One region of the Paenibacillus sp. SAFN-054 genome, then DNA from elsewhere that is predicted to be linked to it. Evidence: predicted binding sites of a transcription regulator. Region 1 holds the regulator's gene; the other holds the start of a gene.
What was found. The regulator Rex, encoded in region 1, represses fermentation and respiration genes when NADH is low (regulators of the CRP and FNR family bind a similar motif). The targets are predictions, from matches to a motif close to TTGTGAAATATTTCACAA.
Positions count from the first base shown of each region.

Region 2: a site for Rex is predicted at 1,430-1,447, ahead of nadA (quinolinate synthase NadA). Genes of this name have one in related genera too.

Region 1 is NZ_JBQCKS010000001.1:1,773,071-1,784,522, reverse strand. Features, by position in the region: gene dinG (ATP-dependent DNA helicase DinG) at 1-2,627, shown strand, start outside; gene ACTHPM_RS08165 (redox-sensing transcriptional repressor Rex) at 2,702-3,367, shown strand; gene ACTHPM_RS08160 (amidohydrolase) at 3,342-4,655, shown strand; gene ACTHPM_RS08155 (cell wall elongation regulator TseB-like domain-containing protein) at 4,681-5,193, shown strand; gene ACTHPM_RS08150 (hypothetical protein) at 5,502-6,026, shown strand; gene ACTHPM_RS08145 (AAA family ATPase) at 6,026-7,528, shown strand; gene ACTHPM_RS08140 (3-hydroxyacyl-CoA dehydrogenase family protein) at 7,674-8,546, shown strand; gene ACTHPM_RS08135 (acetate/propionate family kinase) at 8,543-9,751, shown strand; gene asnS (asparagine--tRNA ligase) at 9,802-11,097, shown strand; gene ACTHPM_RS08125 (DnaD domain-containing protein) at 11,118-11,452, shown strand, end outside.
Region 2 is NZ_JBQCKS010000011.1:8,148-19,599, reverse strand. Features, by position in the region: gene ftsH (ATP-dependent zinc metalloprotease FtsH) at 1-1,147, shown strand, start outside; gene nadA (quinolinate synthase NadA) at 1,495-2,430, shown strand; gene nadB (L-aspartate oxidase) at 2,516-4,129, shown strand; gene nadC (carboxylating nicotinate-nucleotide diphosphorylase) at 4,119-4,979, shown strand; gene ACTHPM_RS26795 (type III pantothenate kinase) at 4,994-5,761, shown strand; gene hslO (Hsp33 family molecular chaperone HslO) at 5,905-6,789, shown strand; gene ACTHPM_RS26785 (peptidyl-prolyl cis-trans isomerase) at 6,808-7,776, shown strand; gene cysK (cysteine synthase A) at 8,118-9,056, shown strand; gene ACTHPM_RS26775 (anthranilate synthase component I family protein) at 9,249-10,853, shown strand; gene pabA (aminodeoxychorismate/anthranilate synthase component II) at 10,850-11,431, shown strand; gene ACTHPM_RS26765 (aminotransferase class IV) at 11,428-11,452, shown strand, end outside.

The DNA.
Region 1 (11,452 bases):
TTCCGATGCTGGATGATGTTGTACTCGTGGGGCATAATGTCGCTTTCGACTTTAACTTTTTGCAAAATGCGCTTGATCGAAGCGGATATTTGCCATTTTCGGGCCGGATTCTGGACACCTTGGATTTTCTTAAAATATGTTTTCCTTCTTTGACCTCCTATCAACTCAGCCAGGTGTCAGCCCATTTCGATATCAAGCATGACCATCCGCACCAGGCCGATAGCGATGCTTTGGCGACCGCATACGTACTGCTAAAGTGTCTCGACGAGCTGAACGATCTTCCACTCATCACGCTTCAGCGCCTTAGCGAACTGTTCGGGGATGAAGACAGTGATTTGGGATGGTTTTTTGACGGATTGTGCCAGCAGAAGGAGCAAGAACCGATTCAGGATCTGAACAGCCATACGTTCTATCGCCAGCTGGCGCTCGCTGTAGAGGATTGGACCGAAATGCAGCCTCCGCGTGACGAATCGGATGACAATCCGCTGAGGGGTGTGGGTTTTGAAGAATACCTGAATGAAATTCAGCAGAGGCTCAAGGCCTTGATGCCTCAATATGAGGAGCGGGAGCCGCAGTCGATCATGTTCGACGAAGTGATGAACGCTCTGGATCAGGACAAGCATTTATTAATTGAAGCAGGTACGGGTACGGGGAAGTCTTTGGGCTACCTGATCCCTTCCATATATCAAAGTGTGAAACAGCAGCAAAAGGTTATGGTCAGCACGCATACGATCAACCTTCAGGAACAGCTCAGGGAGCGGGATATTCCCCTTCTGACGCAGGTGGTTCCTTTTCCCTTCAAGGCGGCTGTCTTTAAGGGCAGACAACATTATTTGTGTTTGAGAAAATTTGAACATAAAATAAACAGAAGAGACTTTTTCAATCCCAAGGAAGACACGATTACCGCAGCCCAAATGATCGTGTGGCTGGCGCAGACGGAAAACGGCGATGATGAAGAGCTCAACCTCGGCGGACGGGGCGGCGATTTCTGGGAAACGGTAAGCAGCGATTCCGATTCCTGCCTGGGCAGAGGATGCCCGTGGTTCCGCAAATGTTATTATCACCGGGCCAAGCATGAAGCAGGCATCGCAGACGTCGTAATTACCAATCACTCCAAGCTGTTCACCGACGTGAAGGCGGGACATCAGCTGCTTCCGGCATATGAACGCCTCGTCATCGATGAGGCCCATCACCTGGAGGACGTTGCAGGCAAGCATTTGGGACTGCACATGAAATACTTCAGTGTGGTCCATACGCTCACCCGCCTGTACAAGGACGGCCGGAACGGTCAGCTTCCGGCTCTCCGGCAGCAGCTGCAGTCGTCGGGACAGGAACGGGCAGGCGACTGGATCGCGGCCATCGACCGAATCAGTGAGGATCTCGTTGACGTAAAGGAAGACTGGGACAAGCTCAGCGATGCGCTCTTCAGCCTTCTTCCCGAGCGTAACGATGCCTCGCCCGGGGACACGGGGCAATACGTCCTGCGTCTGCAACCTTCCAAATGGCCGCAGGAGTGGGATACGCTTAAAGCCTTGGAGAACCAAATACACGTTAAAATCAGTGAAAGCGTACGCCGAGGAGAAAAAATGCTGTCGGAATACAAGGAAGACGAGGACGATTACAGCGCGGACAGCCTGATCACGGACCTGAGCGGTTTGTTTAAGGACCTGGCGTCCGAGCGTGACGATCTGAGATCCTTCATGAATTTGAATGATGAAACCGTCGTGTACTGGATGGAAGCAAGCGGCCACTACCGGAGCAAGTCGCTCCAGATGTACGCGGTTCCGGTTGACGTCAGCAAGCAGCTCAAGGATCTGTTCTTTGATAAGAAAAAAAGCGTCATTCTGACGTCCGCTACGTTGTCTGTGGATAAATCGTTCCAGTATATGATCGACAACCTGGGATTGCAGGAGGATCAGGAAAGCGGGCGGCTGGTTACCGTGCAGCTTCCTTCGCCGTTCAATTACCGGGATCAGGCCTTGCTGGTCATCCCGCGCGACTTTCCAAGCGTGAAAGGCAGCGTCGGGGATGCCGTATTCGTCAATACGCTGGTTCAATCATTGGCGAATGCCGCGATCGCGACTCATGGGCGGATGCTGGTGCTCTTCACTTCCTACCGGATGCTTAGACAGGTGCATGAGCCTCTTAAAAACGCCCTTGCCAGCAGCGATATTACGGTGCTTGGACAAGGCGTAGACAGCGGCAGCCGCACGAAGCTGATACGCAGATTCCAGGACAGCAGCGCTTCCGTCCTGCTCGGAACGAGCAGTTTCTGGGAGGGCGTCGACATTCCGGGTGAAGCTCTGACCTGCCTGGCGATCGTAAGGCTGCCTTTCCAGCCGCCGAATCATCCGATGGTCGAAGCCAAGAGCGAGCTTCTGCAGCGGCAGAAAAAGAATCCGTTTATGAAGCTGTCGGTACCGCAAGCGGTGATCCGTTTTAAGCAGGGCTTCGGAAGGCTTGTACGTACGGCAAGCGATCGCGGCATCGTCATTGTGTTTGATACGCGCGTAATTGAGTCCTATTACGGAAAGTACTTCCTGTATTCTCTGCCCGGGCCGAAAATGGAGCACATGAACACGGAACAGATGGTTCCTCGCATATCCGAATGGCTTCAGGAAGTCTGAAGAAGCTTAGAGCTTTGAATCATCGCAAGGAAATATGTGTATATAATTTAAGCTGTTAATTAGGGGGAGCAAGCATGAAATCGGAGAAAATATCCGAAGCGGTTGTCCGCAGATTGCCTGTGTATTTAAGATACTTGAATGATTTGAATAAACGTGAAGTAGCTACGGTATCATCGCAGGAGCTGGGACAGAAGCTTGATCTGAATCCCGCTCAGATCCGTAAAGATCTGGCTTATTTCGGCGATTTTGGCCGCAAGGGCATCGGCTACGACGTATCGTATCTTATCGAGAAGATCCGCCATATCCTGAATCTTGACCAGCAAATTAACGCGGTTCTTGTCGGAGCGGGTAATCTGGGGCATGCGCTCTCGAACTATAACCTGTACCTGCGCGAAAACATTAAAATCGTCGCGGTTTTTGACGAGAACTCGAAAAAAATCGGAACGCGCATCAGTTCCCTGACGGTACAGCCGATGAGCGAAATCAGCGAGACGATCAAAGGCAAGAACATCCGCATCGGTATCATCACCGTACCGGACGTGGAGGCGCAGAATGTGGCGGACCGATTGATTGCGGCCGGCATCGAGGCCATTCTTAACTTTGCGCCCACGATTCTGAAGGCGCCGGCCAGCATCCGGATTCATGCGGCGGATTTTACGACGGATCTGCTCAGCCTGGCTTATTATTTGGACAATGGAAAGGACGATTCTGCGGATGACGGAGAACACGAAGACAAATAAATGGGTGATCAAGAACGGGAGCTTCGCCGTTCCAAACGAGGCTAAGCCCGTCATTCACGGCTGGATGGTCGTTGAGGATGACCTGATTACTTATATCGGCGAGGAAAAGCCGGAGATGGACACCGACGTCACGGTCGTAGACGGGACGCATTTATTCTTTATGCCGGGGCTTATCAATACCCACGGGCATGCTGCGATGTCCCTGCTTCGCGGATATGGGGATGACCTGGCGCTCCAAATTTGGCTGGAACAAAAAATGTGGCCAATGGAAGCCAAGTTTACTTCTTCGGACGTGTACTGGGGAACCTCGCTATCCGTGCTGGAAATGCTGAAGGGCGGTACAACGACGTTCCTCGATATGTATGACCACATGGACCAGGTCGCGAAAGTCGTCACTGAATCGGGCATGCGCGCATCCTTGATGCGCGGTGTCATCGGTCTGTGTCCCGAGGACGTTCAGCGTCACAAATTGAACGAGGCGATTTCGTTCGCCCGCGATTGGAACGGGCAGGCAAACGGCCGGATCACGACAATGATATCCCCGCATGCGCCTTACACCTGTCCGCCGGACTTTATCGAGAAATTCGTGCAGGCAGCTCATGACATGGATCTGCCGATGCATACCCACATGTCCGAGACGCTGACGGAAGTGGAGGCAAACGTGCGTGACTACGGCCTTCGGCCCGTGGCGCACCTGGAGAAGCTGGGGATGTTCTCAAGACCTTCCTTGGTCGCTCATGCCGTCCATCTGACGGATGAGGAGATTGATATCCTGGCGGCAAACCATGTTGCCGTATCCCATAATCCGGGAAGCAATCTGAAGCTGGCGAGCGGCGTTGCACGCGTAACCGACTTGCTGAAAGCAGGCGTGACGGTATCTCTTGGAACGGATGGCGCTGCAAGCAACAACAATCTGGATATGTTCGAGGAAATGCGGCTTGCGGCGTTGATTCATAAAGGTGTCTCCGGTGATCCGACGGCGATTCCGGCTGCAGAGGCGCTCAAAATGGGCACGATCTATGGCGCGCAGTCTCTGTTCCTGAACCAGGTGGGAACACTCGCTCCAGGCATGAAGGCTGATTTTATCGCGCTGAACACTGATCAGGCGCATTTTCTTCCGCATACAGACCTGATATCCCATGCCATTTACTCCGCCTGCAGCAAAGACGTTGAGCATGTCTGGGTTGACGGGAAGCAGATCGTGAAGAACGGCGCCTGCCTGACAATGGACGAAGAACGAATCCGCCGGGAAGCCCAGTCCGCTTTCGACGGTCTCTTGTCCCGCTAGCCAAGGGGTCTCGGAAAGGGAGCTTATGTTAAAGAAAAAAAAGACGTGGATATTCATTGGCATCGTGATTCTCCTTCTGCTAGGGTTTGGCGGTTATCGGTATTACATATACGTAACGCAAGACATCCGCGCGGAGGAAACGGCAGCCATTCTGGCAGCCAAGAAGGAGACGAGCCTCGTCAAGGTTACGGAAGCCCAGAAATCGGTGTGGGACACGGTATGCTGGGCTATCGAAGGGCTGGACAAGGATAATCGGCCTCTCATGGTGTGGGTCACCATGGATGGCGGCAAAGTCAAGTCCGGCGAAGGTGCGGTACATGAAGAACTGCTCGCGAACGGTTTGACCGAGAAGCAAATCAAGGAGAAAGTTAAACAAGATCTACCGGATATCGACAAACTGAGGGTGCTTCCGGGAATGTATAACGGAGAATATGCTTGGCAGTTATTTTATCGCTCGAAGGATCATTATTATTATCACTTTTACCGTTTCAGCGACGGACAAAGTATCGGCGGGCCGTTCACGCTGCCGAACCGATAAGCTTTAGTCCCTGAAAATGGCAAGAACCTCATTGCAAAATGGGGTTCTTTGTCGTGCACAGGATAAAATTTTAAATATTTTCACACTTTACCTTCGATTAAATATATACGATGTGATATACTTTTATTTGTAATTCAGAGATATATGACGAGCTGCTAATTATCTGCAGTGATTGTTGATTGATAAAAGCACGAATAACCGTGACGAGAAGCTTCTGGCTTAAGCTCCTTTGCCGCGGTTGTCTATTTTTCGTATGATATATGATATAAGTAAATTTAGTTTTCATATTTTGAGAGGAGGACAAGCAATTGAAATTGCGTCCAATACCGATTGTGCTGACTGTTGTCATTTCTGCTGCCTTGCTGTTTGGCGGCTGGTTCTTCTACCGGCAGACGACAATGCAGGGACCACTTCAAAAAATCGTCCAAGATTATAAGGGCGTCAACGACGCTCAATTCAATATTAACCGCAATCAGATCAACTTGAAACTTGATTTGAAGCCAAATACGAATTTATCCGGACTTGTTGATCAAATAACGACCAAAGGAAAATCGGTTGTAGGCAATCGTACGCTGAAATTTGATTTCGTAGATCACTCTTCGGACAAGCTGAACCGTTACTGGGATTCTGCGATGTTCACCGTTGCAGAAGCCATGGACAATAAAAAATACACGGACATCCCTGCGAAGCTGCAAAAGCTCGCGCAGGATTCCGGAATCAAGACCCAGACGGAGATGGATACGAAGAATGTGTATATCAGCCTTAGCGACGGATCGGCAAGCAAGTTTATCGTGCTGCCTCGGGATCCCGGCAAGATGGGAGTGTGGGAATAATGCCAAGATGGACTAAAGAAATTCTGATAGGTTTCGTGCCGGTGTTGTTTATTTTCCTTGCTTTTATCGGTTTTAACATTATTCCGCTCGTGATCGCTGCGCTGATGATCGGCGGACTGCTGTTCGTGACCAATATGCGCGGCGGATTGGCAGTCGGAGCGGGCGCGGAACGCAAACGCAAAAAGAGCGGGCCGCAGAAGCTTACGTTCGAGCAGATCGGCGGACAGGATAATGCAAAGCAGGAATTGATGGAAGCCCTGGATTTCCTGATCAAGCACGAAGAGATCCGCAAGCTCGGCATCAGGCCGTTAAAAGGCATTCTGCTTACGGGGCCTCCGGGAACGGGTAAAACGCTTATGGCGAAAGCGGCAGCCCATTATACGGATTCCGTATTCGTAGCCGCATCCGGCAGTGAATTCGTCGAAATGTATGTCGGCGTCGGCGCGGGACGCGTGCGCGATTTGTTCCGGGACGCCCGCAACCGTGCAGCCAAAGAAAACAAGCAGAGCGCCATTATTTTTATTGATGAGATCGACGTCATCGGCGGCAAGCGCGAGGGCGGTCAGCAGCGCGAATATGATCAGACCCTGAACCAGCTGCTTACCGAAATGGACGGCATTTATTCCTCCGACAGTCCGCGCATTCTGCTGATTGCAGCGACGAACCGGAAGGAAATGCTGGATAGTGCGCTGCTTCGCCCAGGCCGTTTCGACCGTCATATTCAAGTGGATTTGCCTGATAAAAAAGGCCGCAAGCATATTCTGGAGCTTCATGCCAAGAACAAGCCTCTCCATACAGAGGTCGTTCTGGACAAGATCGCGGAAGAATCCTATGGATTCTCGGGTGCACAGCTGGAAAGCGTCATGAATGAAGCTGCCATATATGCAATGCGCGAAGGATTAAAAGAAATCGAGCAAAGACATCTGTCCATGTCGATCGATAAAGTGATGATGGGTGAGCGTACCGACCGCGAATCGACACTCGAAGAGAAAAAACGCGTCGCAATTCACGAGCTCGGACATGCCATTATGGCAGAGCTTGTTCGTCCCGGCAGTGTAAGCCAGGTAGCCCTGAGCCCTCGCGGCAAAGCACTCGGCTATGTTCGGCATAACCCGCAGCAGGAGCAGTACCTGTACACGAAATCCTTCCTGGAAGAGCAGATCATGATCGCTCTCGGCGGGGCAGCTTCAGAGGAAATTTTCTACGGCGGACGGAGTACCGGATCAAGCAACGATTTCGAGCAAGCGCTGAATATCGTGCAGACGATGATGAAATCGGGACTGACTTCGCTCGGCATCGTGGATATCGATATGGTGACGAAAGAAGAGTTAATGAGAGAGAACCAAATCATTATGGAAGACTTGATGAAGCGTACGCGGTCCATGCTCGAGGAGCGAAGAACGATCTACGAGCAGTCGCTCGACATCCTTTTGAAAGAGGAGACGCTGTCAGGCGAGCAATTTCGTTGTCTATTTCATGAACATTCCCTTTTACCAGCATAAATTGTGATGCTGGTTCTTTTTTTTTACTTTTTTCTTGTGCTAAGTTATTATTATAGTTTGGGTCACTATGTACTCTCTTACAGAGTAGAAAATCGGGTACATTATAAATATAGTATTAGTGGCTATAGGAAGGTGGAAGAGAAACATGTACTTTAAAAAGATTGGTGTCATTGGTGGAGGCACGATGGGGCAGGGCATCGCCGAGATGCTGGCTGCGCGCGGCCTTGACGTTCTTCTGGTTGAAAAAACGCCGGAGAAGCTGGACTATTCCTATTCGATGATCGAACTCAGTCTGGACAAGCAGCTCGAAAAATGGGCGATTACCCAAGCTGAAAAAAAATTAATTTTGGGCAGAATTCATAAGGTGGTGCATCTTGCGGAGCTTGGCACTTGCGATATGGTCATCGAGACCATTTCCGAGGACCTGGAAGCGAAGAAGCAGGTGTTCTCCCAGCTGGATCAGGTGTGTCCTAATCATATTATCCTTGCCAGCAACACGTCTTCGCTCAGCTTGACCGAGCTTGCGAGCTCGACGATGTATCCGGAACGCGTCATCGGGATGCACTTCATCCATCCGGTAAGCAAAGTGGATCTTGTGGAGATTATTCGCGGACTTAAAACTTCGGATTCGACTTTCACCGAAACCAAGCGCTTTGTCGAGGAAGTCGTTCACAAAAAAGGCGTTATGGTGTATGAATCCCCCGGCTTCGTATCGAGCCGCATGATCTGCCTCATGATCAACGAAGCGCTGCATATTTTGCAGGAAGGCGTAGCATCCGCGGAAGACATCGACGATGCGATGCGCATCGGCTACCAGTTCCAGCATGGTCCGCTTGAGATGGCCGACCGTTTTGGATTGGATTCCGTCTTGGCTGCACTTGAGCGCATGTTCCGCGAATTCGGCGAACTGAAATACCGTCCGTCGACCGTGCTGAAAAAAATGGTACGCGCAGGACATTTGGGTGTCAAAACGGGTGAAGGCTTCTTCAAGTACGACAAGGATGGTGACCGGGTATGAAAATTCTAGTTATTAACGCAGGAAGTTCCTCTTTGAAATACCAGCTTTACGATATGAAGGACGAGTCTGTTCTGGCTAAAGGTCTGGTAGAGCGGATCGGCATGGATTCCTCCATCGTGACGCACAAGCCGGCAGGCCGCGCTGAAGTCTCCGAGGTCAGTGAGATTTTGGAGCATACGACGGCCATCCGCAAAGTATTGTCTTTGCTGACGGATACGGAGCATGGAGTCATCGGGTCGGTGGACGAAATCGAGGCCGTAGGCCATCGCGTCGTGCACGGCGGCGAGTACTTCGGCGAATCTGCTCTCGTGGACGGAGACGTGAAGACCAAAATCCGGCAGCTGTTTGATCTTGCACCGCTGCACAATCCGGCATCCATGATGGGAATCAAAGCGGCGGAGGCCAATATGCCGAACGTGCCGCAGGTCGTCGTATTCGATACAGCTTTCCATCAGTCCATGCCGGAGCATGCATATCTGTATGCCATCCCAAGAGTACTGTACAGTAAGCATAAAGTAAGACGTTACGGAGCGCACGGTACTTCCCATGAATTTATCAGCAAGGCAGCAGCCGAATTTTTGAACCGTCCAATTGAGGACCTGAAGATCATTTCCTGTCACATCGGCAACGGTGCGAGCATTACCGCCATCAAAGACGGTCGTTCCGTCGATACCTCGATGGGCATGACGCCGCTGGAAGGCCTTATGATGGGTACGCGCAGCGGCGATCTAGACCCTGCCATTGTTCCTTATGTAATGAATAAGGAAGAACTGACCGTCAATGAGGTCAACTCCATGCTGAACAAGCACAGCGGTCTCCTGGCGATCTCCGGTATCAGCAGTGATATGCGGGAAATTACGGACGGCATGCAAAAAGGCGATGCCAACTCGAAGCTGGCTTTCGACATGTACGAGTACCGTCTACGTAAGTACATCGGTTCGTATGCAGCCGCATTGAACGGCGTTGATGTGATTACCTTCACAGCAGGCGTCGGGGAGAATTCGGTTGTTTTACGCCAAAAAGTATGCGAAAATTTGACTTACCTGGGCGTTGAATTGGACGAGAAGCTGAATGAAATCCGTTCCGGCGAACCGCGCCGCATTTCTTCGGCCAATTCCAAGGTGGAAGTGCTCGTTATTCCGACCAATGAAGAGCTTGTCATTGCCCGGGATACGAACCGCATCGTTCAGGGATTGAAGTCGTAGACTTTACGATCTGAAACCAAGCAAGCAAAAGCAAAGGGAGAGATTTAGGCATGGCCACCAAAAGTGTGATTCGTGATGTGAATCAGCATGTAGGAGAAGCCGTAACGATCGGCAGCTGGATCAATAACAAGCGTTCGAGTGGTAAAATCCAGTTTCTGCAGCTTCGTGACGGAAGCGGATATATTCAGGGCGTCGTTGTGAAAAGCGAGGTTCCCGAGCAGGTATGGAACGACGCGAAAAGCTTGACGCAGGAAAGCTCGGTTTACGTAACGGGTGTCATTCGCGAAGAGCCGCGCAGCCAATCCGGTTATGAGATGACGGTTACGGGGATTGAGATTATCCACCTGACCGAGAATTATCCCATTACACCGAAGGAGCATGGTGTCGATTTCCTGATGGATCACCGCCATCTGTGGCTGCGTTCGCCGAAGCAGCGTGCCATTCTGGTCATCCGCGGCGAAATCATTCGCGCCGTGCAGGAGTTTTTCGATCAAAACGGCTTCACGCTGGTGGATCCGCCGATTTTGACACCAACCTCCGCTGAGGGAACCACGAATCTTTTCCATACCAAGTATTTTGAAGAGGATGCTTATCTGACGCAGAGCGGCCAGCTATATATGGAAGCCGCGGCCATGGCCCTGGGAAAAGTATATTCCTTCGGACCGACGTTCCGCGCCGAGAAATCGAAAACGCGCCGTCACTTGATCGAGTTCTGGATGATCGAGCCAGAGATGGCTTTTACGGATCACGAAGAAAGCCTTCAGGTTCAGGAGCAGTTCATCAGCCATGTGGTTCAATCCGTGCTTACAAATTGCAAGGCTGAACTGGAAGCGGTGGGACGCGATATTACCAAGCTTGAGAACATCAAGGCGCCGTTCCCGCGCATTACGTATGACGATGCCATCAAATTCCTGCAGGGAGAAGGCTTCGACATTCCTTGGGGCGAGGATTTTGGAGCGCCGCATGAGACAGCTATCGCCGAAAAATACGAGAAGCCGGTCTTCATCACGCATTATCCGGCCGGTATCAAAGCCTTCTACATGAAGCCTGATCCGAACCGTCCGGAAGTCGTGCTCTGCGCTGACATGATTGCTCCTGAAGGATATGGAGAGATCATCGGAGGCTCGCAGCGTATCGATGATCCAGCCCTGCTGGAAGAGCGTTTCAAGGAACACGACCTGTCCATGGAAACCTACCAATGGTACATGGATCTGCGTACCTACGGTACCGTTCCGCACTCCGGATTCGGTCTGGGACTGGAACGTACGGTTGCATGGATTTGCGGACTCGATCACGTGCGCGAAACCATTCCTTTCCCTCGTACCTTGTATCGTCTGTATCCATAATATAAGGAGAGGTGAAGCTCATGGACAACGAAGGATGGAAAACATGGGCTGGGGGAGCCTCATCCGGTTTGGGAGCGGGCATGGCGGTCATTCCGTATGTCCTGCTCCAGCATTACCGTAAGCTCAAGCTCAGCGATCAGGAGGTGCTGCTACTCATTCATCTGATCTCTTTCAAGCAGGTGGAGCAGAAGGATTTTCCGACGCTCGAAGAGCTGCAGGAGGTGACGGGTGCTTCCACCCAGATGATAGCGCAATGCCTGCAGAAGCTGTTAAAGGCTGGCTTGATCAGTATTGACGAAGAGCTGGATGAGCTGCGGAATATTCAATACGAGCGTTATAATTTATCGGGTCTGTA
Region 2 (11,452 bases), on a different contig from region 1:
TCCGGGACGTTTTGACCGTCAAATCACGGTAGACCGTCCTGACGTGAGGGGCCGCGAAGCAGTATTGAAAGTTCATGCGCGCAATAAGCCGCTGACCAAGGATGTTAAGCTGGACATTGTGGCTAAACGTACGACCGGATTTACGGGTGCGGAACTCGAGAACCTGATGAACGAGGCAGCTTTGCTTGCGGCACGCCGCAACCGGAAGGATATCTCCATGCGTGAGGTTGACGAAGCGATTGACCGCGTTATCGTCGGTACGGAGAAACGCAGCCGCGTGATCAGCGACCGCGAGAAGCGGATCGTGGCTTATCACGAAGCTGGCCATACCATTGTTGGTTACTTCCTCGAGAATGCCGATATGGTGCACAAGGTGACGATTATTCCTCGCGGCCGTGCTGGCGGATACGTCATTATGATGCCGAAGGAAGATCGCATGCTCGTAACCAAGCAGGAACTGCTGGATAAGGTGACAGGCCTCCTGGGCGGCCGTGTATCCGAGGAGATTTTCATCGGAGAAATCGGCACTGGTGCATACAGTGACTTCCAGCAAGCAACGGGCATCGTCCGCAGCATGATCATGGAATACGGTATGAGCGAGAAGCTTGGACCGCTGCAGTTCGGTTCGTCCCAAGGCCAAGTGTTCTTGGGCCGTGATCTCGGACATGAACAGAACTACAGTGATTCCATCGCATACGAGATCGATCAGGAAATGCAGCGCCTGACGAACGAATGTTATCAGCGTTGTAAAGATTTGCTCATCAAGCACTCCAAAGAGGTTCACCTCATTGCGAATACGCTGCTTGAGAAAGAAACGCTGGAGCTGGATCAAATCAGAGAACTGATCGAACAAGGATACCTGTCGGAAGACGGACCGCGTGATGGCGAAGACGGAGGTTCTTCCGAAGGCGGCGCACCTGTCATCGATAACATCGGCGATGTACGCGTCCGCATTCAAGGCAAGGATGATGCATCCGATCTGCCAACGAATGAGCTTCCGAACGACGTACCTGAGAATATCACGAATGACACACCGGAAAGTCCGGCGGACCTTCCAGGAGACATTCCGAATGACGTTCCGAACCAAGGTCCCGCAGATGACCGGAATCCAGGCAACGGAGGCACGCCTCCGGAGTCCAGATCCTAAAGGAACAGCTTCACCCATAGCATGATGAATCAGCCCGGAAGATGACGGCAATCGTCTTCCGGGCTTTTTGCTGCCTATGGTTCGGAATAACAATATATAAAATTTTTATTTTTCTGAAAGACTGTATGTATACGGCGCGGGAATGCGCCAAAGTGGCGCTGTAATGGGACTTTTAATGCATTAGACCGATTTTGAAGCAGCAGGGGAGCCAATTGACAGCCTGAAAAACCTTGTGTACATTAGTTGGTAACTGAAAAGCACTCGAAGCTTGGACACCCAACTTTGAGAGAAAATTCACAAACCTTCATTTGTTATATTATGACTTCATAAAAGGAGATGGGTCGCTGGTGGAAGCTCTTGCGCTGCAGCATAAAGAGGAACAAAAACGGGAATTGACCGAAAGGCTAATGCAGCTGAAAAAGGAAAGAAATGCAATCATTCTCGCTCATTATTATCAGAGGGATGAAATTCAGGAGGTTGCCGATTTCCGTGGCGATTCCTTTTTGCTTGCTCAAAAAGCGGCGCAAACGGATGCGGATACAATCGTGTTTTGCGGCGTGCACTTCATGGGAGAGAGCGCGAAAATCCTCGCACCAAACAAAACCGTCCTTATTCCCGACGAGCGTGCGGGTTGTCCGATGGCGGATATGGTCAACGTGGACGGACTTCGCAAGCTGAAGGCGCAGCATCCGAATGCCAAAGTCGTTACATACATTAACTCTTCCGCCGATGTGAAAGCGGAAACCGATATTTGCTGTACATCGGCCAATGCCGTCAAAGTCATTCAGTCGCTGGACTGCGACGAAATTATCTGGGTACCGGATAAAAACCTTGGGCATTATGTACAGCAGCATACCGACAAGAAGATGATCATCTGGGAAGGGTATTGCAACACCCATGATATGCTGACGGTGAAAGACGTGGTGGAAATGAGGGCAAAGCATCCGAATGCCCAGTTCGTCGTTCATCCGGAATGCCGTCCCGAAGTGGTGGCGATGGGCGACTTTGTCGGCAGTACGACCGCCATTATCGACTACTGCAAGAAATCGGACTGTCAGGAATTTATCGTAGGTACGGAGGACGGAACGGGATATCAGCTTCGCCTGGACAGCCCGAACAAGACCTTTCATTTCGCGACGAAATACCTGGTATGCCCCAACATGAAGGTCAACAACCTTAAAAAATTGGTGAAATGTCTGGAAACGATGAAGCCGCAGATTTATGTGCCGCCGGTCGTTGCAGATCAGGCCCGCATTTCCTTAGAGCGCATGCTGCAGGTTTAATTGGGGCGCGATCAGGAAAATTAGAGTTGTCTTTCTTGATCGCGCTGCATGTGCTACTCTCTCTCTTAAGACAGGTGAACGGAAGATGATTCCACAGTACTTGGTTGACTTTGACCTGCAAGCGCTCCCTTCCATTAAAACGGATATCATCGTCATCGGATCGGGGATTGCAGGTTTATATACGGCTATTGAAGCTGCGCGAGACCATCGCGTTATCATGATTACCAAAAATGCGCTTCTCGAGAGCAATACCCGTTACGCCCAAGGGGGCATTGCTGCCGTGACCTCCGAGGATGACTCCCCTGCTTACCATCGCGAGGATACGTTGATGGCGGGCGCCGGATTATGCTCTTCCGCCGCCGTGGACGTACTTGTGAACGAAGGGCCGGCAGGCGTGCAGGAACTGATTCGCCTCGGAACGGCTTTTGACCTGGAGAACGGGGAACTGGCCTTGACGCAGGAGGGGGCACACAGCCGCCGCCGCATTCTGCACGCCAATGGGGATGCAACAGGCTTTGAGATTGTAAGGGCTCTTGCAGCGCAGGTCCGGATGCATGAGCGGGTTGAGTTATGGGAGCATCATTTTGTGATCGATGTGATTACGTCTAAGAACGAGTGCATCGGAGCTCTCGTGCAGCGGCCGGATGGACAAAGGGTGTACGTCAAGGCTAACGCGACGATACTGTGCACCGGAGGCGCCGGTCAGCTCTACCGCTACACAACGAATCCCGATGTGGCAACCGCAGACGGCATTGCCATCGCATACCGTGCCGGGGCGCAAATCCGTGATATGGAATTCATTCAGTTCCATCCTACGGCTCTGTGCTATCCCGGCGCGCCGCGTTTCCTGATCTCGGAAGCCGTGCGGGGCGAGGGGGCCGTGCTGCGGAACATCAAGGGCGAACGTTTTATGGATAAGTATCATGAGCTGCTTGAGCTGGCACCCCGCGACATCGTTGCCCGGGCGATCGTCAGCGAGATGGAAGAGACGAAATCCACTTTCGTGTATTTGGATATTACGCATGAACCCGAGGACATGATTAAGCACCGTTTTCCAACGATATACGAGACCTGCATGAATTACGGGCTGGACCTGTCCGCGGATTGGATTCCCGTCGCCCCGGCTGCGCATTATATGATGGGTGGGGTCAAAACGGATCTCAACGGGGAGAGCAGCGTGCCGCGCCTGTTCGCCTGCGGAGAGGTTTCCTCGACCGGCGTGCATGGCGCGAACCGCCTGGCGAGCAATTCACTGTCCGAGGCCATCGTATTCGGCAAACGGATCGTTAATCGCGTCCGGGAGCTGGCTCCCTTGGCAGTGACCGAAGCGATAGTATACCAAGAAGGACGGACGGGAGCCCCCAAGCAGGCCATGATCGAACGAAGATTGAAGCTGCAGAAGGTGATGGTCCGCTATGCCGGACTGCGCCGGAACGAGCTGCTTTTGCATAAAGGACTCGAAGAGCTGGGACGCCAGCTGCCGATCTTCCATTCCGAGCTTTCCAAGAAGGAAGAATTTGAATTCGCGAATATGCTGACGAGCTGCCTGCTCGTCACCCGTGCCGCATTGGAGAGAACCGAGAGCCGCGGCGCGCATTACAGGGAGGATTACCCTCAGAAGGACGACGCGGTGTGGCGCAAGCATTTGCTTTTACGTCGTCAAAATGAAATCATGGAGGAATTCAGCGATGATGTTTAACGGATATAACGAAGGCCTGGTGGAGTCGATCCGCTTGTGGCTGAAAGAGGACGTGGGCTCGGGGGATGTGACGACCATGGCTACCATCCCGGCGGGGCACGAATCGAAGGGGATTATTCATGCCAAGGAAGACGGAATCGTGGCAGGCATTCCCGTTGCGGAGCTCGTATTCCAGGTGGTGGACCCTTCCCTATCCTTCACACCACACGTAAAAGATGGAGAGCATGTAGCGAAAGGCACCGTGCTGGCCGTCGTGGAGGGGAGCACGCATCATATTTTGACCGGGGAGCGGATTGCGCTTAATTTGCTCCAGAGGCTGTCGGGCATCGCCACCCGGACCCGCATGTTCGTGGATGCGCTGGAAGGGATTCCTGCCCGGCTGGTGGATACGCGCAAAACGACGCCGGGTCACCGCATGCTCGAGAAATATGCGGTGCGGATCGGCGGCGGAGCTAATCACCGCTTTGGACTTTATGATGCGGTCATGATCAAGGACAATCATATCAAAGGGGCAGGCGGGATTCGCCGGGCAGTCGAGCGTGCCCGTGCACACATTCCGCATACGATGACGATTGAAGTCGAGACGGAATCCCTTCAGCAGGTCGAGGAGGCACTGGAGGCCGGGGCGGATATCATCATGCTGGACAATATGGACCATGATTTGATGAGAGAGGCTGTCAGACGCATTAAAACCAAGGCCCCCCATGTTTGCGTGGAGGCTTCAGGCAACGTGTCGCTGCAGACGATCAAAAAAATCGCAGAGTGCGGGGTTGACGTGATATCCGTAGGGCGGTTAACCTATTCTTTTGAGAGCTTGGACATCAGCCTGGATCTCAACGCTGTAAAATAAAGGAGGGATCCTCCGTGATCCTGGTCATCGACATTGGCAACACCAACATTGTGCTGGGTATATACCAAGGGCGCGAGCTTCTTCACCATTTCCGCCTGAGTACGCTGCGGCAGTCCACCTCGGATGAATACGGCATTTGGTTCCATAACCTGTTCCACATGTCAGGGATTCAGGTTTCGGATATCCGCGGGGTCATTATGTCATCCGTGGTTCCGCCCATGGTGCATATCATCGAGGAGATGTGCCGCAAATATATTCGCAAACAGCCGCTCATGGTAGGGCCCGGTATCAAAACTGGGCTGAACTTACGCTACGAGAATCCGCGCGAAGTCGGTGCGGACCGGATCGTCAATGCTGTGGCAGCGGTGGATTTGTACAAAGGACCTCTGGTCGTCGTTGATTTCGGAACTGCGACCACGTTTGACTGCATCGATGAAAAAGGGGCCTATCTCGGCGGCGCCATCGTGCCGGGAATCGGAATCGCAACCGAGGCTTTGTTTGAGCGGGCGTCCAAGCTTCCGCGAATTGAGCTGGAAAAGCCTAAAAAGGTTATCGGGCGCAACACGGTTCATGCCATGCAGGCCGGAATCATTTTTGGATATGCCGGGCAGGTGGACGGCATCGTGAAGCGCATGAAACAGGAGATGAATGCGCCTTTGCTGAAGGTGGTTGCCACCGGTGGACTGGCGGAGCTCATCGCGGGCGAGTCGGAAGCGATCGATGAAGTGAATCCGTTGTTAACGCTCGAGGGATTGCGGCTTATTTATGAGCGCAACAGCTGATTGAAGAAGGATTCACGGCTTGCGGCGTAAGGAGAAGCCCGAGTAAGAATGTTTTCTTTTGGATGTTGGAAACAATAGGACGAGGAGCGGCGGAAGTCAGCCGCGATTTCGGTTAAATAGAGAGTGAGGAGGCTGGATACGACATGGGAAATAAACAAGATCGCCTCATTCGAGGCACTGCAATGGGCGGGCGCATCCGTGCCTTTGCCGTAAGAACGACGGGACTTGTGGAGGAGCTTCGCCAAAGACACGACACTTGGCCGACCGCTACGGCGGCGATGGGACGGACGCTTACGGCAGCAGCCATGATGGGCGCCATGCTCAAAGGCGAAGAAAAGCTGACCGTACAGGTACAGGGCAACGGCCCTATCGGGCAGATCGTAGCGGACGCGAACGCCAAAGGCGAAGTGAGAGGTTACGTGGATGAGCCGCATGTCCATCTGCCGAGCAACAGCAAGGGGAAGCTGGACGTTGCTGGCGCTGTGGGCCGTGAAGGTTTCTTACATGTCACGAAGGACCTTGGCTTAAAAGATCCTTACCGCGGTAGCGTACCGATTGTATCCGGCGAGCTAGGCGAGGACTTTACGTACTATTTTGCCGTTTCGGAGCAAACGCCTTCGGCGGTGGGACTTGGCGTTCTCGTAGATTCCGACAATTCGGTTATCGTGGCGGGCGGGTTCATCGTGCAGATTCTGCCGGGACTCAGCGATGAGGAGATTACGGTGATCGAGCAAGCTGTCGGGGCGATGCCGCCGGTAACGTCGCTGCTGGATCAAGGGCTGGAACTGGAAGAAATGCTGCGCTGGCTGCTGCCGGATGTCGAAATTCTCGACGAGATGGATATCAGCTTCAAGTGCCAATGCTCGCGTGATCGTGTGGAACAGACCTTGGTCAGCATCGGGAAGGACGAACTGGAGCAAATGATCGAGGAAGATGGACAAGCCGAGGTCGTATGTCATTTTTGCAACGAGAAATATGCGTTCAATAAAGACGATCTGCAGCAGATCTTAGACCAAGCACTCCACTAAGGCGCGAAAGCAGAGATGATGATGACCAGACAAGAAAAGGCGCTATGGGCTGCAGTCATCATTTTGACGGCAGGCGTGCTGCTGATGGGAAGCCTGATCGTCATCCGCGGCCTCAAGCCGGCGGGAACCGTGCATGAGCCGGACGATGAGCAAGGCGGATTGGACGCGGTGGCATCCTTTGACGGACAAATGATCACGGAAGACGAATGGGTCAAGGAACTGAAGCGGGCGCGCGGGCATGAGATGCTTCTGCAAATGCTGAATCAGAAGGCTGTGTACGCCGAAGCGCAGGCGCTTAAGATCCGTGTGAGCCCGGATGAAATTGCGGGAAGAATTCAATCTGAAGCCAAAGGGTACGAATCGGAGGATGCCTATTACGGGGAGATGTCCGCGCAGCTTGGACTGACGCCCGAGGAAGTTCGGGCGGAGGCTGCTTATCAGCTTACCCTCGAGAAAATAGCCATCGTCAACATTCATATCAGCGATGATGCCATTGACCGGTATATCGAAGAGCACAAAGAAGAATTCGAACCCAAAAGGCAGTACGATCTGGCCTGGATCAAGCTGAAAAGCCGCAGGGAAGCAAACAAGGCCTTGGATCGCCTGGAGGATGGCGAGGACTTCGGTAAACTGGCCGAAGAACTCTCTCTTGACGAATATACTCGAATGCAGGGCGGAAGACTGGGACTCATCGAGGAAGATGATCCGTTTGTTCCGGAGGAGCTTCTGGAGGCTGCAAAAGACCTGGAAGCCGGGGATATTGCCGGCCCGATTGGTCTGAAGGATGACGGATATGCGGTCATGCAGATCCGGGATATCGTAAAAACCGGAGAACTGAGCGATGCGGAGATCCGCGTACGCGTGAACAAGCAGCTTGCCCTGAATGAGGCGGTCCCGCTGACGGAGCTGGAAGCGAAGCTGAGGGACAAATACGGTGCCGAATTGATCACCCAATCTTCTTCCGAACGGCAGAGCTATATAAAATGAACTACAGCTTAACCCTGCTTCTCCTTGATTCCATACGGATACTGGAGAAGTGCTTTCCCTTTCTTTCGTTCAATTTATATAATACACATGCATTTCTAAACCTTTGCTTAAGGACGGCCGTCCGGATAGCAAGGTTTGTTTTTTTTGCCGCAATTTCCTGGGGAATAGGCTCGAATCCCTATGGGCCATATTGACATTCGTATGGAACGTTGATAAGATAAAGGTACTAAATACCTACTTAATTACTCGGATATAAATCAATAAGACAGCCAGATACACGATCTGAATCCGTATAGATGTAAACTCGAATGATTACAGTTAAATAAGGGAGGATTTTTACTATGGCTAAAGTCGTCAACAATGTTACTGAACTTATCGGCAGTACTCCGCTTGTTCGTTTGAACCGTCTCGTTTCCGAAGACAGTGCGGAAATTTATCTCAAACTGGAATACCAAAACCCGGGCTCCAGCGTGAAAGACCGGATTGCCATCAGCATCGTTGAAGAAGCGGAAAAGGACGGCACTTTGAAGCCGGGCGGTACGATCGTCGAAGCGACGAGCGGGAATACAGGCATCGGCCTGGCTATGGTTGCCGCAGCGAAAGGTTATAAATCGGTCATCGTAATGCCTGAGACTATGAGCTTGGAACGCCGCAATCTGCTTCGTGCTTATGGAGCGGAGCTGGTCCTGACGCCGGGAGCGGAAGGCATGAACGGAGCAGTGAAGAAAGCTGAGGAGATCGTCAGCGAAAATCCCGGATATTTTATGGCAGAACAGTTCAAAAATCCGGCTAACCTGAAAATTCACCGCGAAACGACGGGTCCGGAAATTGTCGAAGCCATTGAATCCATCGGCGGCACACTGGATGCATTCGTTGCAGGCATCGGTACCGGCGGTACGATCTCCGGCGCGGGCGAAGTGCTGAAGAAGAGCTTCCCGGATATCAAGATCGTAGCGGTTGAGCCTGCGGCTTCACCGATTCTTGCCGGCGGCAAGCCGGGACCTCATAAAATTCAGGGTCTTGGAGCCAACTTCATTCCTGATATTTTGAACCGTGAAATTTATGACGAAATCATTCATGTGGAGAACGATGAAGCATTCGAAACCGCTCGCCGCGTTGCGAAAGAAGAAGGCGTTCTGGCCGGTATCTCCTCCGGCGCTGCCGTATCTGCAGCCATTAAGGTAGCCAAAGAGCTTGGAAAAGGAAAACGCGTTGTTGTAATCATCCCAAGTAACGGGGAGCGTTACCTGAGCACGCCGCTGTACAATTTTGAAGGATAAAAATGACAGAACATGCCGTTCTGCATTTTAAATAACGCTTCTCGCCCCTGCTGCTGTTTCGACGGTAGCAGGTTTTTTTATTTGTTTTTCAATGTTTTGCGAAAACCTTGGCAAAAGGCCTTTTCAAAAGGGCGGCGGGCGAAGTATACTGACAACCAATAGAAGGCTCTTGCGGCAAAGGGGATGGGGAAAATGAATGGGGACGGCATCATTACGCTCGAACATTGGCAGAAGTGGATGGAACAAGGGAGCACGACGCTGCCGTACATCCTTGAAATGAAGCTGCGGCAGGATGAATTGGGTTTGCCCGTATCCTGGTCGCATGCCTGGGAGCAGGCATCTCCGCATTCCTTTGTCCTCGAGAGCGGCAAGGATGGACGGTATACGTATTTGGGTCTTGAGCCTGTCTCGGTTTTAAAAGGTAAAGGAGAGCAGGCTGAAATCACCGGGATCGGAATGGGCGGAGCTACAACAACATCCGGATCGCCGCTGGAGGTCATTGAGCACTGGATGAAGCCCTTTAAGGCTCCATCGGCACAGGAGCTTAGTGAAGCGTCGGCTGCGCTTCCTCCCTTTCTCGGTGGCTGCGTAGGTTTTTTAGGATATGATGTGGTTCGTTTTCTGGAATCGCTGCCCGAAAGTGCAGAAGACAATCCGGACATTCCCGACTACCTGTGGCTGCGGTTCGAAGAAGTATGGATTTATGATCATGCAGAGCACAAGCTTGTCTGTGCGGTGCATACGCAAGCAAACGGCGCGAATGGACTAGAGGATGAATATGGCGCGGCTCAGGTAAGGGCAGAGCGTATGCTGGCAAGATGGCGCGGATTTACCGAACAGGTGCAAGCAGATCTAGCCGAGGAACGTCGCCTGCGTGTGCAAGAGGTGGCAAGGTCCCGAACCAAGCAAGATGAGGGGCAGTGGCCCGGTATGGCAAGTGCCTTTTCCCGGCAGGCCTTTGAGCAGGCAGTAGGGCAAATCCAGGAATATATCCGGCAGGGTGATGTGTTCCAGGTCAATTTATCGCTCAGACAGGAGCGGGAGCTTCGTTCCGAACCGGAACGGATCTATGAGTGGCTGCGCATCCTCAATCCATCCCCTTATATGGGGCTGCTTCGTTCGCCGGGCTTCAGTCTGGCGAGCGCCTCTCCGGAGCTGCTGGTGAAGCGGCAGGGAGATAAAATCAGCGCCCGTCCAATTGCCGGAACCCGCCGCCGCGGAGTAAACCGCGAAGAGGACCAGGCCATGGCCGAGGAGCTGCTCGGCAGCGAGAAGGAGCGGGCAGAGCATGTCATGCTCGTCGATCTCGAGCGTAATGACATTGGCAAAGTGGCCGCCTATGGTACCGTGAAGGTGCCTGAACTGATGACCATTGAGCACTATTCGCACGTCATGCACCTGGTTTCTCAGGTCGAAGGGCAGCTCGCGGAGCATAAAGACGCTTTTGATGTAATAGCCGCTCTTTTCCCCGGTGGAACGATTACGGGGGCGCCGAAGGTGCGGACCATGGAGATCATCGAAGAGCTGGAGCCGGTAAGGCGCGGACCTTATACGGGTGCCATGGGCTGGATTGACTATAATGGAAATTTGGAATTAAATATTATTATAAGAACACTGGTCGTGACAGGCGAAACCGGTATGATCCAGACCGGGGCGGGGGTTGTTATTGACTCCGATCCGTACCGGGAATACCGGGAATGCCACAATAAAGCCAAGGCGATCGTCAAGGCGGTTCTGTTGAGCGAAGAGGAAGCTGCAGCCGGCATGATCCGGCGGGAAAAGGAGATGAGAGTATGATTTTGGTGATTGATAATTACGATTCTTTTACGTATAACCTGGTTCAATACCTCGGAGAGCTGGGGGAAGAAGTGAAGGTATTCCGCAATGACGAGATTGATATCCAGGGCATTGAAGAGCTCGCTCCTGATCATATCTTGATCTCGCCAGGGCCTTGCACGCCGAATGAAGCAGGCATCAGCCTGGAGACGATTGCACATTTTAAAGGCAAGATCCCGATTTTCGGCGTGTGCCTGGGCCATCAGGCCATTGGACAGGCATTTGGCGGCGAAGTCGTTCGGGCGGAGCGCTTAATGCACGGCAAAACCTCGCCGATCCTGCATCGGGGAACCTCCGTATTTGAAGGGCTGCCGTCTCCGTTCACGGCGACGCGGTATCATTCCCTGCTGGTGGAACGCAGCAGCCTGCCGGAGTGCCTGGAGATTACGGCCGAGACGGAAGAGGGCGAAATTATGGGGCTGCGTCATAAAGAATATCTCATTGAAGGAGTGCAGTTCCACCCCGAGTCAATCATTACCGATTACGGTCACCAGATGCTGCGCAACTTTCTGAAGCGGACTGAAGCCTCGAACGTATGAAATGGATTGCCCTGAACGGTC